Regions from separate parts of the Paenibacillus sp. FSL E2-0177 genome, predicted to be linked through region 2. Evidence: predicted binding sites of a transcription regulator. Region 2 holds the regulator's gene; the other holds the start of a gene.
The links. The regulator LexA, encoded in region 2, represses DNA repair genes until DNA is damaged. The targets are predictions, from matches to a motif close to CGAACATATGTTCG.

Region 1: addB (helicase-exonuclease AddAB subunit AddB) is a predicted target of LexA. The motif match lies at 5,762-5,775, and genes of this name have one in related genera.

What each region holds. Positions count from the first base shown of each region.
Region 1 covers NZ_CP150307.1:5,366,379-5,374,636, forward strand. The annotation lists gene addA (helicase-exonuclease AddAB subunit AddA) at 1-2,115, opposite strand, end outside; gene addB (helicase-exonuclease AddAB subunit AddB) at 2,118-5,630, opposite strand; gene MHI25_RS24030 (class I SAM-dependent rRNA methyltransferase) at 6,404-7,828, opposite strand; gene MHI25_RS24035 (Na/Pi symporter) at 7,928-8,258, shown strand, end outside.
Region 2 covers NZ_CP150307.1:3,925,420-3,933,677, forward strand. The annotation lists gene metH (methionine synthase) at 1-904, opposite strand, end outside; gene MHI25_RS17545 (FixH family protein) at 1,024-1,449, opposite strand; gene MHI25_RS17550 (HAD family hydrolase) at 1,712-2,497, opposite strand; gene MHI25_RS17555 (hypothetical protein) at 2,532-3,053, opposite strand; gene MHI25_RS17560 (DUF896 domain-containing protein) at 3,103-3,312, opposite strand; gene MHI25_RS17565 (LysM peptidoglycan-binding domain-containing protein) at 3,422-3,835, opposite strand; gene lexA (transcriptional repressor LexA) at 4,087-4,713, shown strand; gene MHI25_RS17575 (L,D-transpeptidase) at 4,892-5,230, shown strand; gene MHI25_RS17580 (hypothetical protein) at 5,381-5,761, shown strand; gene MHI25_RS17585 (hypothetical protein) at 5,984-6,562, shown strand; gene MHI25_RS17590 (MBL fold metallo-hydrolase) at 6,668-7,450, opposite strand; gene MHI25_RS17595 (cupin domain-containing protein) at 7,451-7,942, opposite strand; gene MHI25_RS17600 (DUF5316 domain-containing protein) at 7,975-8,178, opposite strand.

The DNA of each region.
Region 1 (8,258 bases), 1.4 Mb from region 2:
ACGCACCGTAGCCAATTCTTCTTCCGTTAATCCGACCACAGGTGAACGAAGTACGCCAGCCAGCGGAATGTCCTGCTGAGGATTATCAACTATTTTTAAGAGGGAAAGTGCAATTTCCACTTCTGTAGCTTCAAAATAACCTTTATTCAGATCACCATAAGCAGGGATTCCTTCCATCCGAAGCTCTTCGATGATTAGAGGGGTCCAGATTCTTGCCGAGCGAAGCAGGATTACGATATCACCGTAAATAACCGGGCGCATAATCTTGAGTCCTTTATCGTAGATAAGCAGCGGCGATCCACCGGTCATCCCCGTCATTTGTGAAATACGCCGGGCAATTGCCCGTGCTTCCAGCTGCGCCGTCTCGCTCTCAATGGCTTCACTCTCCTGAAGTGGCGCCTCACCGTCTTCAGAAGTCTCTTCTGACTTCCCTGTTGTTGAACCACGATCTATCAATAATAACTCCGGTGCAAAAAAGGTATCAGGACCCTTCTCTGCTGCACCTGGGAAATTCGCTCCGTAAACAAGCTCAGCGCGTTCGTCATAATTAATCTCCGCTACCGTCTCATTCATAATCTGCCGGAAGATCATATTAACGGCATTCACAACCTCCATGCGACTGCGAAAATTACGGGCCAGATCGATAACCGAACCGCTAGACGATTCATTAGTAATTTCAGATGGATCATCGATTGGGTGTGAGCCAAAGCTGCGGTATTTATCCAGGAATAGCCCCGGCTCCGCCAGACGGAATCGATAGATACTTTGCTTCATATCTCCGACCATAAACCGGTTACCGGGTGTTTCACGGGATATTAGCCGCACAATCTCCTCTTGCACACTATTCGTATCCTGATACTCATCCAGCAGAACCTCATCGAATTGAGCACGGTATTCCATAGCTGCATCAGAAGGCAGGGAATGACCGGGCGTAGAGTCCGGATGGCGTAGAATTTGCAGACAATAATGCTCCAAATCACTGAAGTCGACTAGACCTCTTCCTGCTTTTTCAATTCTATAACGTTCACCGAATGCTATCACTGTCTCTGCAAGCTCTGCCATCAGTGGAGCCGCTTCGTTCAGCTCTTTCAAAAAAACCTCAGGCGGACGGCCAAACAATGCTTTCTGAAGATCTAAAATACTCTTCTTCACACTGTCGCGCAGTTCCTTCACCATCTCCTGCAGTCCAGGATCTGTCGAATCCTTCTTACAAGCCTTTAATTTCCCAAAATATACTTCCATGAAAATATCATATAATTCTGCCCAAGGTCGTTCGTTTACGGCATCCTGCAGTGCATTTACCATCTCAAGATCAGCGGTTAAATTCTCAGCATAGGGTGCCGGACCACCCGGTTGTAGTGCAATCTCCCGGCCTTGAATCAGCTGACTGGCTGCACCCGCAAGTGTCAGCTTCGCTTCTTCAAGAATGCTCAACACCCATGGCGTTCCACCCAGACTTTCGGTGTCTGGCAATGAGAAATCAGCTGCAGTATCACGGAGCCATTGCGCTGGCCAAGGATGGCTGCGGGCGTAATCATGCAATCGCTGTATGAGCGCATGCACTGCATCATCACTGCGTTCACCACTGAACCAATCAGCTAGCTGCACAAATATGTTATCCTCGCCATCCGCACCTACCTCACCGTACTTTTCCTCCAGCAACTCTTCGAGCAGCTCCTGCCGCATCATCTCCGCTTCATGCTCATTTAATATGCGGAAACCCGGATCAATCGGAATCATTTGATAATAACGCCGGATCACTTCCAGACAGAAGGAGTGTAACGTTGTAATCGAAGCTTTGCCCAGCAGGGATAGCTGACGGCGCAAATGGTCGTTCTCGCCATTCTCCTCCAGCTCCCGATCAAGGGCTTCCCTGATCCGCTGCCGCATTTCGGCAGCCGCAGCTTTGGTAAACGTGGCTACTAGTAGCCTGTCTACACTGAAGCCGTTCTCTTCCTTACTGATCTTTCGAATAATCCGTTCTACCAGCACCGCCGTCTTACCGGAACCTGCTGCCGCAGCAACGAGGATGTCATCACCGCTCTCCGCAATGGCGCGCCACTGGTCATCACTCCATATACTTCCTTCCGGTTTCGCTTCTATTTCAGCCTTCATACTCAAGGTGTAGTTCCTCCTTTGCGGGACAGCAGATCCCATATAACGTCCTTCCCTGGCTTACCCAGATTGTTATAGCTGTTACCTTCCACAGCTTCATCGAACTGGCAGACAGGCCTAAAGGAACAGAATGTGCAGGCGGTCTCCTGTCCAATTCGGTACGGCTCAATCGCCACATCACCCTCTGTAATCCGTGTCCCGATATCCGAGATCGTCCCTCTAACGGAGGATAATAGATGGCTCCACTGCTCTGGTGTAGCTACTGAAGCACTGCTATAAAAGCTGCCGTCAGCTTTTACTGCTACAGGCACGATAGAAGAATACCCTTTGTCTAAAGTGGTATCCATCAGGGAGACAACCTCACGATCAGCTGTAAGCAGTCCTTTCATCTTGAAGCGTTTCAACAGCTCTTGCTCAGCCTGTTCCTTGTTCATCCCGTTGGATGAAGTTAACAACGGATCATGCACATGGAAATAAAGTGTGCCTGCTGGAAGTGCCGGCTGCCCCAGCCATTGCTCCGAATATGTCAGCAGCACATCCAAATAAGTCAGCATTTGCAGCGACAATCCATAATACACCTCATGCAGCTTGAGATCCTTTTGGCTCGATTTATAATCAATTACCCGCAGAAGAATTCCGTTCTCTCCACGGGCCATGTCTACACGGTCAATCCGGCCAACGACCTCCATCACACAGCCATTCGGCAGCGTAATTCTTAAAGGCGGCAACTCCTTATCCGGTCCAAAATCCAGCTCCAGCCCTACTGGCTCAAAGCTGCCCCGGCGGGCGTGCTCGCCCAGAATCACAGAAGCACGTCCAACAATATTCTTAAGCTTACGGGAGATGTACCCGTAACGTTTGGAGCTCATTAGAATTTCACCCTGCAACATCGGAGATAGCCGTTCTACTGTCTCACTGGCCTCACGCCGACATTCATCCGGAGACAAGCTGCCCCAGCCCCGTCCCTCTTGTTTCAGTCTTATCGCCATATCACTTAACGCAGCATGGAACAGTTGTCCAATATCAGGGGCTTGCAGCTTATATAACTGGCGCTCTTTCAGTCTTAGTCCGTAGGACGCAAAATGGGAAAATGAGCACGCAACAAATTTCTCCATCCGGGACACACTGCCCCGCAGTGTTGAGCCACCATACAATCTGAGGCTTGTGCCACGCTTTAGCTTCGTTCCTTCATTACGATAGAACAGTGAGCTTAGCAAACGTTCCAGTTGAAATTTACGATCTTCGTTCTTAGTAAACCAGTTATACACACCCCACCATAGCTCCGGAATTTCTGTCCCCTGGCGCCACTGCCGCAGCTGCATAATCAATGCGCGAAGACTCTGTTCTGGTTGACCAATGAAACCGAGATGAATAGGATTTCCGACTTCTGCCGGTAGTCCCGCTGGGGGAAGTGCTGACAAGCTATGCTCTTGAACCCTTGGGAACATTCTATGCAAATGCCGGATAACCTCAGAGGGAAGGAGAGCTTTGCCCTCATCATCCGCTGTAGCGTAGCTAATCCAGAGCTTTCGGCTTCCTGTCGTTAGTGCATTATAGATCAGAAACCGCTCGTCCAGCAGTTTACGAGAAGCGCCGGGAGCAAGCTCCATTCCAGCATTCTCTAGTACGGAGCGTTCACCTTCCGAGAGAATTCCATCTTCCTTAAACTGCGCAGGCACAACACCTTCATTAAATCCAAGCAAAAAGGCGTATTTAACCCCCGTTGGGCGAGTCCGATCCATATTGCCGACCAATACTTGATCCAGTGCGGGTGGAACTAGTCCCATTTTAAGTTCAGCAAGTCCTGTCTCTAGAACTCCAGTGAACACTTCAAACTCAAGTCTTTCATTGCCCATCATTTCTACTATCTGATCTAGCAGATCAAGTACCGCACCCCACAACTGGCTATGTTCCCTAGCCTTCTCGGGTTGGCCCTTCTCCATAGACTTAACACTGAGTTTCTCTAGCTTTCGTGCAACATCCGTCTCTTCAAGCAGCTTGTACATTGCCGTACATAGTTCAAGGCCGCTTCGGCTTTTCTGGATTCGTTTCTCAAAAGCAAATAATGGACCTGTTATACTAGCACGGCATCGTTCCATAGTAGCAAGCAGTTTATCATCCATCTGTCTGCCGCCCTCCAGCGACAAGCTAGGAATACCTTTCCAGGAGCGGCCATCTGTCCAGCGGTACCCCTGAATCCCACAAGCCAGCACATAGTTTTCTAAAGCATCCATATCCTCACGCGTAATACTATCGTCTAGCGGAAGCAGAAGCTCCGTCTTTACACAACGGAATACATCCTCGTAACGCCAGCGACGACGCACTACATCCAACGCGGAACGTATAAACTCCACTAGCGGATGATGCAGCTCATTCACCTTCTGGTCCAGAAAAAATGGCACTCCATAATCTTGGAACAACGGCTGAACCAGCTGCTCATAATCGCCAATATTGCGCATCAATACGGCCATTTCGCCATATTTTGCACCTTCATCTCGCGCCAGTCTAGTCATTTCGCGCAGCGCTCCCTCAACCTCTGCTCTGTGCGACACTGCGGCGCCTATGGAGATAGCCTCTCTTGCCAGTTCATCCGCACCTATCCAAGCTTTCCGGCGATCATATCCCCGTTCAAGGTGAGCAAGTACTGGACTTTCTTCAAAACGTGGAAGAACCATTGGCTCCAGCAGCTCGTCCCATACATCAATGCCCAGCTCTTCAGCAATTCCACGCAGTTTAATGTAAGTAACCGCAGTTGGGTGAAACAATTCAAGCTCATTCAACTGATCTCCATAGGGGTAAGGACGATCAATTGTAAGCGAAACCGTCAGCTTCGAAGCTTGCTGCATCAATTCTCGAAGCACTACGAATTCCTGCGGAGTAAATCCATGGAACCCATCTACCCAAATCTCTGCCCCGCGAATGTAAGAGGAATCTGGAATATGCTCAGCCAGTTCTGCTAAACGATCCTCTTCATCGATATAAAGACGGGACATTTCCTTCTCTAAATCGCTAAAAACCAGCTGCAAATCATCCAGCTTACCCTCAAGAATAGGACTTCTTGCAATAGCTCCTCGCATAGCGGACAACTGTTCCTCTAAATCAGTGGAACCCAAACAGCAACGTTTCATCTCCGTGTGCAGTTGGTTCAGACGTTCCACAAAACCCGGTCTGTCTGCTGAGGCACCGAATAATTTCAGTTCCTCTTTGCGACGACTGATGATTTTGTAAATTAACATTTTCTTACCTTCTTCACTGATTGGCAGACTTGCACTGCCACCAGTTTCCTGCTTCACACGATAGGCAAGCCGCGAAAAACTCAGTGTCTGCGCCCGAAGGCTTCCCTTCACATTCCCTACGGTCAGAAGCCCCCGTTCTGCTCCAAAAGAACCTTGCTCTGGCACAAGAATAATAATCGGCGCACCAAGCGGTTCCTTTTCTAAGGAAGAAGAGATAGATTCCCATATTTTTGTTGTCTTGCCACTGCCCGAGCGGCCTAATAAAAAGGTTACCGGCATAAATGATAAACTCCTTCCGTAGCGGAGAAAATATATAGAATACAGGGTGAAATATCCACCCATTGATTACACTCCAATTAAAAAAGTTCAGTGATTCCTCGTCCCCTCAGTATATCATAACCACACTAATCGGAACATGTGTTTGCTAGTATTTTCTAATGTTTTACAAAGGATAAACAGCTACGAGTACAAATAAAAAAAGCAAACCTCCGAATTTTGGCGGCTTGCTTTTTAGAGTGTTTAGTTTGTTTTTAATGCCAGATGTGCAACGTTAGATTGGAGCTGCCAATGTCAGAGCATAGGGTCAATGTTAGACTGTTCAGCGTTCGGCGTTCAATACTCAACACCCCGCACTCAACATTAGCACTCTACACCGATCGTTTTGTAATCCGCATTCCGCATATCATAATTCAATAAGCATCATTCGTTGTTTACCATTTAGTATTCCGAATTTAACATTCAACATTTCGGCTCGGCTTGTTTCATTAATTACTTACGGACCCAGGAGCCGTTATTCGTGGATTCAGTGCTGTTATGGCAGCTTTTCGGACCCCACTGACGCTATTCTTCGAAAATGTGTGACATTACGGGTGTTTTTGGGGCAATAGCGCCTTTGGGGTCCGTAAGAATTCAATAATAGCCTGTTTGCGCTAAATAGAGTCATCTGAGTCCGTTAGCAACTCCTTGCATTACAGTCGACTCACGACCACCCTACGTCCAGCCCGTTTATCCTACTTGTTACTTGGCACTGTAAACCTTTTTGACCTTCAGGCTTATTTTTTACTCCGCACTTCAAAAATCGCAAACTTCAGATAGTGTCCTTCGTTAACGCCAAGTATTTGTGGGTGGTCTTTGCCTGCGGCCCGCCATTCCACAAGTCTCAGCACCTTGCCAGCATCTTTAGCCGCATCGGCAATCGTTTCGAGGAACAGATCTGGCTGCATATGGTAAGAACAGCTTGCGGTAACCAAATAGCCGCCTTCGTTCACCAGCTTCATCCCGTGCAGATTGATATCCTTGTAACCACGACAAGCGCCAGCTACTGCACTTTTGGTTTTGGCAAACGCCGGAGGGTCCAGGATGACTACATCCCAAGTTCTTCCTCCACCTGCTGTCATCGGCTTGGATGTGTCGGTTTTGGCTGTTTTGCCTCCGGATTTAGGATTTGTAGCAGCTGCTGCCGTCTCTGTTCCACTGGCAACTGTCGCCCGTTCAGAACGTTCCTCTAGTCCTTTAACCTGATTCCGTAGATATGCAAAAGCATCATCCACTACGAATTCAACACGATCGCTAAAGCCGTTCAGCTCCACATTCACTTTGGCACTCTCAATGGCGTGTGCTGAAACGTCAAGGCAGGTTACTTTTTTCGCGCCATACTTGCAGGCATGCAGCGTGAAGCTGCCCGTATGCGAGAAGCATTCCAGCACTGTCGCACCGTCCCAATAAGGGAACGTTACATGTTTGCCGCTCTTATTAACTGGTAAGGTCTGTAGTGAACCATCCTCAGTTTCAATTTCCTGTAGCGTAATGCCGCTTCGTCCTCCCCACCCTTTCATGAGCGGAGCAATGGAAGCTCTATTCTCACGTTGGTCAAAGAAGTAACCTGTCTTCTGGCCCTCTTCAATATCAACGACCAGCTTCAGGCCATTCTCGCTCACGGTTACATGCCTTGGACATTCCCCGTACAGCACACCCGTTGTCTGCTCCATACCTTCAAGCTCGCGCACACTAACATCACTGCGCTCATAGATTCCGCGCGGTGCCATAACCTGCACCAATGCTTCGACGATTTCTGCACGCCGCTTGTCCATTCCGAGGGTAAGCAGCTGCACAACCAAAATATCTCCGAATCGATCTACAATAAGCCCCGGCAAAAAGTCCGCTTCACCATAAACCAAGCGATAAGCATCCGCACCCGGAAGGAACCGGTTTCTGTGTTGCAGACAATTCGCAAACCGTTCTGCAAAAAAGGCTGTATCCATGATCGCAAGGGGTCCCTGCGATACAATTCTTACCCGAATCTGTGACGCTGGATTGTAATATCCCACGGCCAAAAATCGGCCCTGATGATTAAGGACATCTACTAATCCCCCCGCTTCCGGATTCCCTTCTACCGATGCGACTTCACCTGCATAGACCCATGGATGGCCCTGTTCCAGTCTTTTTTTGCGATTGCGTTCTAAAATAACCGATGGCAATGACTTCAACTCCCTGTTTTTCTAAAAATGTTTTTATACATGTCCCATGCAATACATTCATATATTGGTGTACAACCCTCGCCCAAAGGAGTATGCCCTATGTTCAGTGATTTGCTGTTCCCTATCATATATGGTCTTGTTATCTTTCTAGCCGGCATGAAGCTGATGGAAACGGCGTTGTCCAAGCTAGCAGGCCCTCTATTAACTACAAGCCTAAATAGAGCTACCTCAACACCTATTAAAGGAATGATTGCCAGCAGCCTGTTGTCCGCCTTACTCCAGAGCAGTACTGCTGTAACGGTGTTGACTATCGGCATGGTCAATGCCGGCCTGCTTACCTATGCCCGCACACTTGGCATTATCCTGGGCAGCAACATCGGCACCACATTAACTACAGAATTGATCGGACTTCAGATCAATACCATGGCCA
Region 2 (8,258 bases):
TCATCGCACGGATATGCTCTGGTGTCGTTCCACAGCACCCCCCCGCAATGTTCAGCCAGCCTTTTTCGGCAAAGGCTGCAATCTTGCGAGCTAAAGAATCTGGAGATTCATGATAATGTCCGTTCTCATCCGGCAATCCTGCGTTTGGATAACAGCTCACGGCTGCGGAGGAGATCTCCGAAAGCGAACGAATGTGATCCCGCATGAACTCAGGACCAGTCGCACAGTTGAGGCCCATAGAGATAGGCTTCAGATGTTCTAATGAGATATAAAATGCTTCAATATTCTGACCCGCCAATGTAGTACCCATTGGTTCAATTGTTCCGGAAATCATAACCGGCAATGTGATGCCAGTCTTTTCAAAAGCATTACGAATACCAATACTTCCAGCTTTAACGTTAAGTGTATCTTGAGAGGTCTCCAGCAGCAAAACATCTACTTTACCGTCGATCAATGCCACTGCTTGTTCCTCATAGCTATCAACTAACTCTTGGAAAGTAACGCCTCCAGTTACTGAGAGCGTTTTTGTTGTTGGACCCATAGCCCCCACGACGTATCGCGGACGGTCAGGTGTGTCATATTTGTCTACTGCTCTGCGAGCCAACTCTGCTGCCGCTAGATTGATCTCACGTGCCCGCTGAGGAATATCATATTCAGCTAGCACAACAGAGGTTGCACCAAATGTGTTAGTCTCAATGAGATCAGCCCCTGCTTCGAGGTACTGCTCATGAATCGTCTGAATGACTTCTGGACGTGTTAATACCAGCATTTCATTACAGCCGTCCAGCTCATCGCCTCCAAAATCTTCTCCAGTAAGAGGCACCTGTTGGATCATCGTGCCCATTGCGCCATCAAGGATCAAAATCCTTTGTTGTAAGCTTTCCTCAAGTGTATATTTAGCCAACTAATAGTCCCCCCAGTAAAACATTAGAGTAAGTTTAGCAGAATAAAGGAATTTCGAAAAGCCTTCCTTTCCACTCTGCTTTATCTGTTATTGTTCAGTAACCTTTGCGAACCTTTGAATCATGGTTTCACAGACAGCTCTTTGCTAGGCATAGAGTGCTGTGTCCGGGCTGTCACATGTGAAGTGACATTATATTGTCCTTCCTTTTCAAGGGTCCCTTCTGCTTGATAGACTCCTTTACCAATTAGCTTTCCCTTAAGCTCTACTTTCTGTCCCTCATCATCTTTATTCACAATTTCGAACAGAACCTCTTTTGCATCATCTACTGCCTCGTTATCTTGGGTCACCACAGCTTCAAAGGTTACCTTTTGATTTACAACAACTTCTTCAGGACTCCATTGTAGTTCGACTTTGATAGGTTCCATAGACATGTTCATATTCATGTTATGTATTTCTGAATGCTTGGTTCCATTTGAAGAACATCCACCTAGTACTAGAAGTGTTGCACCTAATAATACAGCGACTAATTTCTTCGATCTCATCATTCGGAGCCCTCCCAATCATTATCGAATAATAAAAATCTACCAATTCATGTTATACATCTCCATCTATTATACACATTATTATTGGTTTTTCAGTATTTTGCATCAATTCCGCATTAGTCTTGTGACTTAAATCATTTACTTAAAAATCTAATGAAATCCTTATGTTAGTATGTATGTACAGAAAAGCAGCGAGTTTCTTAGGATCTCAGAAGCTCGCTGCTTTTATAAAGTCTTTATGTTGGAGCTAATAGCTCTATATATCTTACAAGGATTGAACTAGTGGAAGAAGTTCCTCAAGGTGATTGATTTCATGATCCGGATGAATATCAAGACTAGGTGCTCTATCTTTTCTATTAATCCAGACCGTGGTCAACCCTGCTGCCAGCCCCCCACGGATATCCGTTGTCAGCTTATCGCCGACCATAACCGCTTGCTCAGGCGTTACATCAAGAAGCTCTAAAGCATGCAGGAAAATTTCCTTATCCGGTTTGCCTTTACCAAAGCTTCCGGAAATCACAATATGATCAAAGAAAGGAATTAACTCGGGCACACCATCTAGTTTCTCTTGTTGCAGTGCAGGACAGCCGTTCGTAAGTAGCAAAAGCTTCACTTGACCCCGTAACTGTTCCAGTACATGCATTGTTTCTTCATAGATGTATGGACGTTTTCTGCGCTCTGCTGCGAATTTAGTTGCCAAGGTCTCAGCTAGTGCTTCGTCTTCCACCCCTAACACTGCAAGTCCGCGACGCCAAGACTCTTTACGATATACCGGTGCAAGCTGCTCCAATTGACGGAATTCTGGCTGTTCACCTGCCGTAAAGTTAGCCCAGAGTGCTTCATAAGGATTAATTCCGATCATCTTTGTAAATGGGAACGTCTCATAAGATTCATACAAGCTACTTGCTTCCTTACGAACTGCAACTTCTAGTTCTTGTGGATCGATCGTATCCCCGGCGGCTTCACAAGCAGAACGAAATGCTTCTTCGACGCTCCGATCATCCCACAGCAATGTATCATCAAGGTCAAATAGTACAGCAGAAATTGGCATTACAGGTCTCCCTCTCCCTTTAACTGGTCTAGTTCTATTCGTGAACTACTTCAATGTTGTGAGCTTTAGCAAATGCTTCTAATCGTGTACTCATCGCATTAGTATCATAGCGATTCATAAGTTTTGTGAAAATCCATTTCGTACGTTTCCCTTTGTGCTTAATGACTACAGCTCCACGCGAAAGGGTGATTTTCTCAATATCTGCAGCTGGAAGTCCGCGTTCGCGATTGAATTTAATAGTGGACAGTCTTGCTTTTTCCACCTTCAAGTACGGACGACGGAAGAACAATAGCGCTGCCAGCAAATAGTACAGTACTACTCCCAGCCAATTAGCCAGCATGCCATTGCCTTTGGCCTGATCAATAGAACCAACTACCCAAAACATAGTACCAAGTATCACTAACACTACCGGAAATGCAATGTTGCGACCTTTAAAGACTTCGGCATTCTGGGTAGGAGATTTAGAGGCATAAATCGTATCCTTGCCTTGTTTCTTTCTTTGCTTGTTGATTTGCTGTGTGTTGCGTTGAACCATTCTTTCCCAAGAACGGGCCATGTGCGTTCCCCCTAGTCATCCTGAAATATCTATGAAAAGGAACAGCGAGCTAATGTTTAAGCCCCTTGTTACCTTGTTCATGCTCATCGTTATCTACTACTTCAATAGTATTTAATTGTGCTCGGAAGTTATTGCGGATATTCCCCAGGTAAATTTCACGAAGCTTGGCGCGTTCCGCCACTTCCTCTTGATTAAGGCCTACGCTCTTCTGTTTGCGTGCCAATTCGTTAATTCGCGCGACCAACTCATCAATATTCAATACTTTCCCTCCCCCTATAAATTAATTCTAACTCTGCCATGAGAAAAAGAGCTTGTCAAGGTCTACTCCCTGCAAGCTCTACTGGTCATTCTATTATGTTCTCAGAAAATTAATAAATAGGTAAAGTAAGTATGTCTCCAGCGTTAATTTGACTACTCTTAATCCCACTTGAACGTTTAATTCCTTCTATATAAACAACTGTCTTCATATCAGCTGGTTTATTCTTAAGAGCAATACTCCATAGTGTATCTCCACGTTCAACCACAATCCGCTTCTCTTCCTTCATTATAGTCGTCGATCCTGCAAACACATTTCCCACTACTGTTAGGCCAGATAATACTAGCACGAAAATCAATATTAACTTAATAAAGAAATCTTGACGGAACAACGAAATCATCCCTCCAAGCAAACGTTCCGTTATCTCTTTCACCTTAGCGGAATTACGGGCAACGTCATTATGTCCTATAGATTCAACCACAGGGGCCTTGTCGTAGATGCTGCGGTATGTACTGTATTTTAGCATAATCATCATCCTCCAAACACTTGTTCTTACTTTCGAATTTATAATAACACGAACATGTGTTTTGTTCAATACTATTTCAGAACAATTGTTCTCTTTTTTTCGAGAGACTCAAGCGGTTCATTTTATTATCATTTGTCTACCATTTTTTAACTCTAGCAGATTAATATTTATAATAGTTAGAACTTATGTTTGTGCGAACGGTAGTTCTATGTTATAATTTTCCCAAACATTACTATATGGGGTTGATTCCAATGTCAAAGATTTCAAGTCGCCAGCTGGCGATCCTGGAATTTATACGAAGCGAAGTCCGCAGCAAGGGTTATCCACCTTCCGTCCGGGAAATTGGAGAAGCTGTTGGCCTTGCTTCCAGCTCCACAGTTCACGGTCATTTGGACCGGCTTGAGAAGAAGGGACTTATTCGTCGAGATCCAACGAAGCCACGTGCAATAGAATTACTAGGCCAAGAGGATTCAGAGAATGTTCACCAATTCGCGCAGACCATCTCACGGATTCCTGTTGTAGGTAAAGTTACCGCCGGGGTACCTATCACTGCTACAGAGAATATCGAAGACTACTTCCCACTTCCTACTCACTATGTAGGTGACAACAAAGTATTTATGCTGTCTGTCATGGGTGATAGTATGGTGGACGCAGGCATTATGAATGGTGACTATGTGATTGTTCGCCAACAACAAACAGCGGACAACGGAGATATCGTTGTAGCCATGACGGAAGAAGATGAAGCAACCGTTAAGACCTTTTACAAGGAACGTGATCATATACGGCTTCAGCCGGAGAATCCAGCTTATGAGCCGCTTCGCCTTAATCGCGTAACTATTCTCGGAAGAGTCATCGGATTGTTTCGAGATATTCACTAAGTATGCACTTCTAACATAAAAGGCTGGTCCGCATATGCGGACCAGCCTTTTTTCTACGTTTTTTTGCTTTTCCAACCACTTACGAACACTTGTTCCCAATGGCTAAAATGGCCATTTTCTATGAATAACCCTTTAGGCGTTCTGCTCATATCCTAATTAGAAAGGAGTGTTGCGTATAATGCCCAACTACCGAATTATTGTAGATCTGACCCAACGAATGTTATATCTTCTGGACAATGATATTGTGATTAGAGGTTTCCCTGTCGGCATCGGTAAGATGTTAACCCAATCCCCAGTGGGTGAATTCACTATTATTAACAAACAACCCGACCCAGGGGGTCCCTTCGGTGTTTTTTGGATGGGACTGTCTAAACCACACTACGGAATTCATGGAAACAATGACCCTTCCTCCATTGGGAAAGAGGTGTCCCACGGCTGCATCCGGATGTACAACGAGGATGTGTTAGCACTCGCTGCTATTGTCCCTATAGGCACACGAGTAACGATAAGAAATTAAATTCGAATGGAGGCTCGGCAACCCCCAAATCACATTAAAAAATGGGGGTCATTACATAAGTAAGTATTTTTTCATTAGCATACTAGGAGTTTGATGATTATATGTCGAATATTGTTAACAGGATTGCAAATTGAAAAGGATGTGTTTAGTTTGAATAATTCAAAAATTAGAACCCTCGTCGATTTTAAAGTCGATGCACTGGGTAAGCTGTCCGGTTTACTTTTAAATGATGAACAAGCTAGTGGAAAAAAAGTGAATTTGCTCACCTCTTTTGGCAGCATTCAGGGAATCGTCTCTCCAACCGTCTCCAACAAAGAGGATGTATTTGATTTAAAATCGTTGATGGATGATGTAATTGTAGACGAATACATATCTTATTTGGGAGCAGAACACCCTGATAAAAATTTCAGCTATAACTTTGTTGTCCTCAATGACGTTACTGTAAGACCTTATGCTAGTTATGGGACTCCGATCGAATACAAACAGCTGATTGTTTATACCGATCATATCACTGCCTTCAATTTTCTATAGGTTTACATAATCACCTTAAAAAGCACTCTTGCAGCAACCCCCAATTTTGCATCATTTGCAGAATCGGAAGGTTTCTCTGGGTGCTTTTTTTGGGTTAATCGTGAAGTCGATCCTATAATTCCACGAATTTCCCTTTTAAAAGATACTAGTGGAGATCATTCAGGCATATCTTTCAATAAGCAACAATTTGAGTCTAATGAGATAACTAGGAGGTGTGATTATATGCTGATTATCCTGATGTACTTATTTGCTATTTTAGGAGTTGTTTTAATTCTAAGTGCCGCCATTATAAAATTGAAAACGCTATCTGCTTCATCTGAAATTTCTAAGCTAGTTAATGCGACCTCATCTTTTAACATCAGCTTCACCAAAACATTCATTCCCCCCAATCAATCTCACTTGATCGCACTTAACGAGCCTAATAAAAAATTAGCAATTGGCACCAAAAATCCGAAGAGTAACAAAAAAGCAGTAGCAAAGCTATACTCTTTTGATAATGTAATGGGATCCGAGATTGTGGTTAACGCACTCACCCTTTCAAAAGTCTCCAAAAGACATCAAAACAGCAAAACTACTGCAACAAGTGCAGATATTAATGTCCTTAAGGACACCGATGAAGAAGCTAATGTGATAGAAGAGCTTACGCTTAAAATATATATGAACAGCAAAGAAACGCCTGTGTATTGTATCTCCTTCTTGCCGGGTTTATTGCCTATTCAACAATCCGACAACCAGTACAAGGAAGCTTACTCCCAAGTACAACAATTGCATGCACTGTTCAGGTCAATCGTATCTGAATAATTAAGTTGTTTTTTGCGCAATAAGATGTGTGAATTATTTTTCGCAAAAGCCTTTGATGTAGACACCATATCGCCATACCCCCATTTGTTTTCGACATAGAAAAATCTAAAATTGCACACTAAACCCATCAAACTGGTGAATGCCCGTACCATGTTCCACTACCTTTTGCTCACGTAACTCACGAACTGCCTTTTCGACCTCTTGTAAAATAGATGGATCTAAACCCAGTGTATTATGAGAACCGAATACTTGGGTAACTCCTGGAATTTCCGTAATCTTTTCTAAGGATGCCACTAAATCAACCGGACTAGTCGAAGGGTAAAAGGCATAGATTGGCGTAACGTCATACAATAAATCACCTGTAAACAGATATCCGTTGGCATGATCAAAAAGGCTGATATGACCTGGCGAATGACCTGGTGTGTGGTAAATTTCTATTTTGCGCCCGCCTATGTCGAGCACATCCCCTTCTTGTAAAAGAGCTGTTGGTTTCCCTTGAAAAGGTATGTAGGTGTTAGGATCAAAGGTTTCAGGAACAGGAAGGGTGATGTCCCGGCTCATATCTTTTCGAATCTGGGCAAGGGACAAGCCTTTTATTCCGTTAATCAGCCAATCCTCATCCGCTTTATGAACATAGATTGTCTCGAATTGCCCATGACTGCCAATATGATCTGCATGCACATGCGTAGTTATGACAGCGATAGGTAAATCCGTTAACTGGTCCGTTATTCTTTTTATATTATCAATACCTAATCCCGTATCAATTAACGCGGCTTGTTTTTGCCCCAAGAGTAAAAAAGAATGCACCTTTTCCCAATGTCCATATTCACTGATTGCATAGGTGGTCGGATCAATTTCAGTTACTGTAAACCAACGATCTTTAATCAATTACACTCCCCCATTCCATTTTTCCCTTACATGCTCTTCTCCCTTACAATAATCCGCCTGTTCATCTGCTTGATAGATTTCTTGATAGGGCAAAATGTTGATTTTGCCTGAGTCTGGATATTCGCAAACATCTATTCCCTGATTCGTTCGGAGATCCAGATACCTGCATGGTGCATCGGAATGATTATAAAGCTGGTGCGCCCCTTCCGGTCCCATTTCAAAAAATATTACATCCCCTTCAGTAACCTCCGTAAAACCCTCGGGTGTTCTTAACATCGCTTTTCCCGCTAAAATCACAAATATTTCTTCAGCATTTCTATGAAAATGATAAGGAAAAGAATATTTATCAGGATCTAAAGATCTGATATCAAAAACTAAATGCTTGGAGCCCACCATTTCAGCTAACCTTTCACTCGTATGCCAAGCAAACTCTGGGATCGGGGACTGTTTTTGTGTAAAAGAGACCGTATTTTCATTAAAAATCTTCACCATCTGCAACACTCCTCCTTATGTTGTGCGTTCATTTACAACAAATAAAGAATCCCAGCTACAGCTAATGAAATAAGACCACCTAAAGCGGACCAATTCGCTACTTTTTTTTTAGCTTTACGGTCTTGCTTAGATTCCGAATAAAAGTTACCTCTTTGTTGTGTACCTGTCGTGAAGGCTCCAACACATATACCTGAAATTATAAAGAAGCCCAATCCTATGTAAATAAAAATTTGCATGAACTTACTCCTTCCCAGGAAAGAATTAGTTATCTATATATAAGATATTTTAACATTAAATCCCTCTACTACGTGCCCTG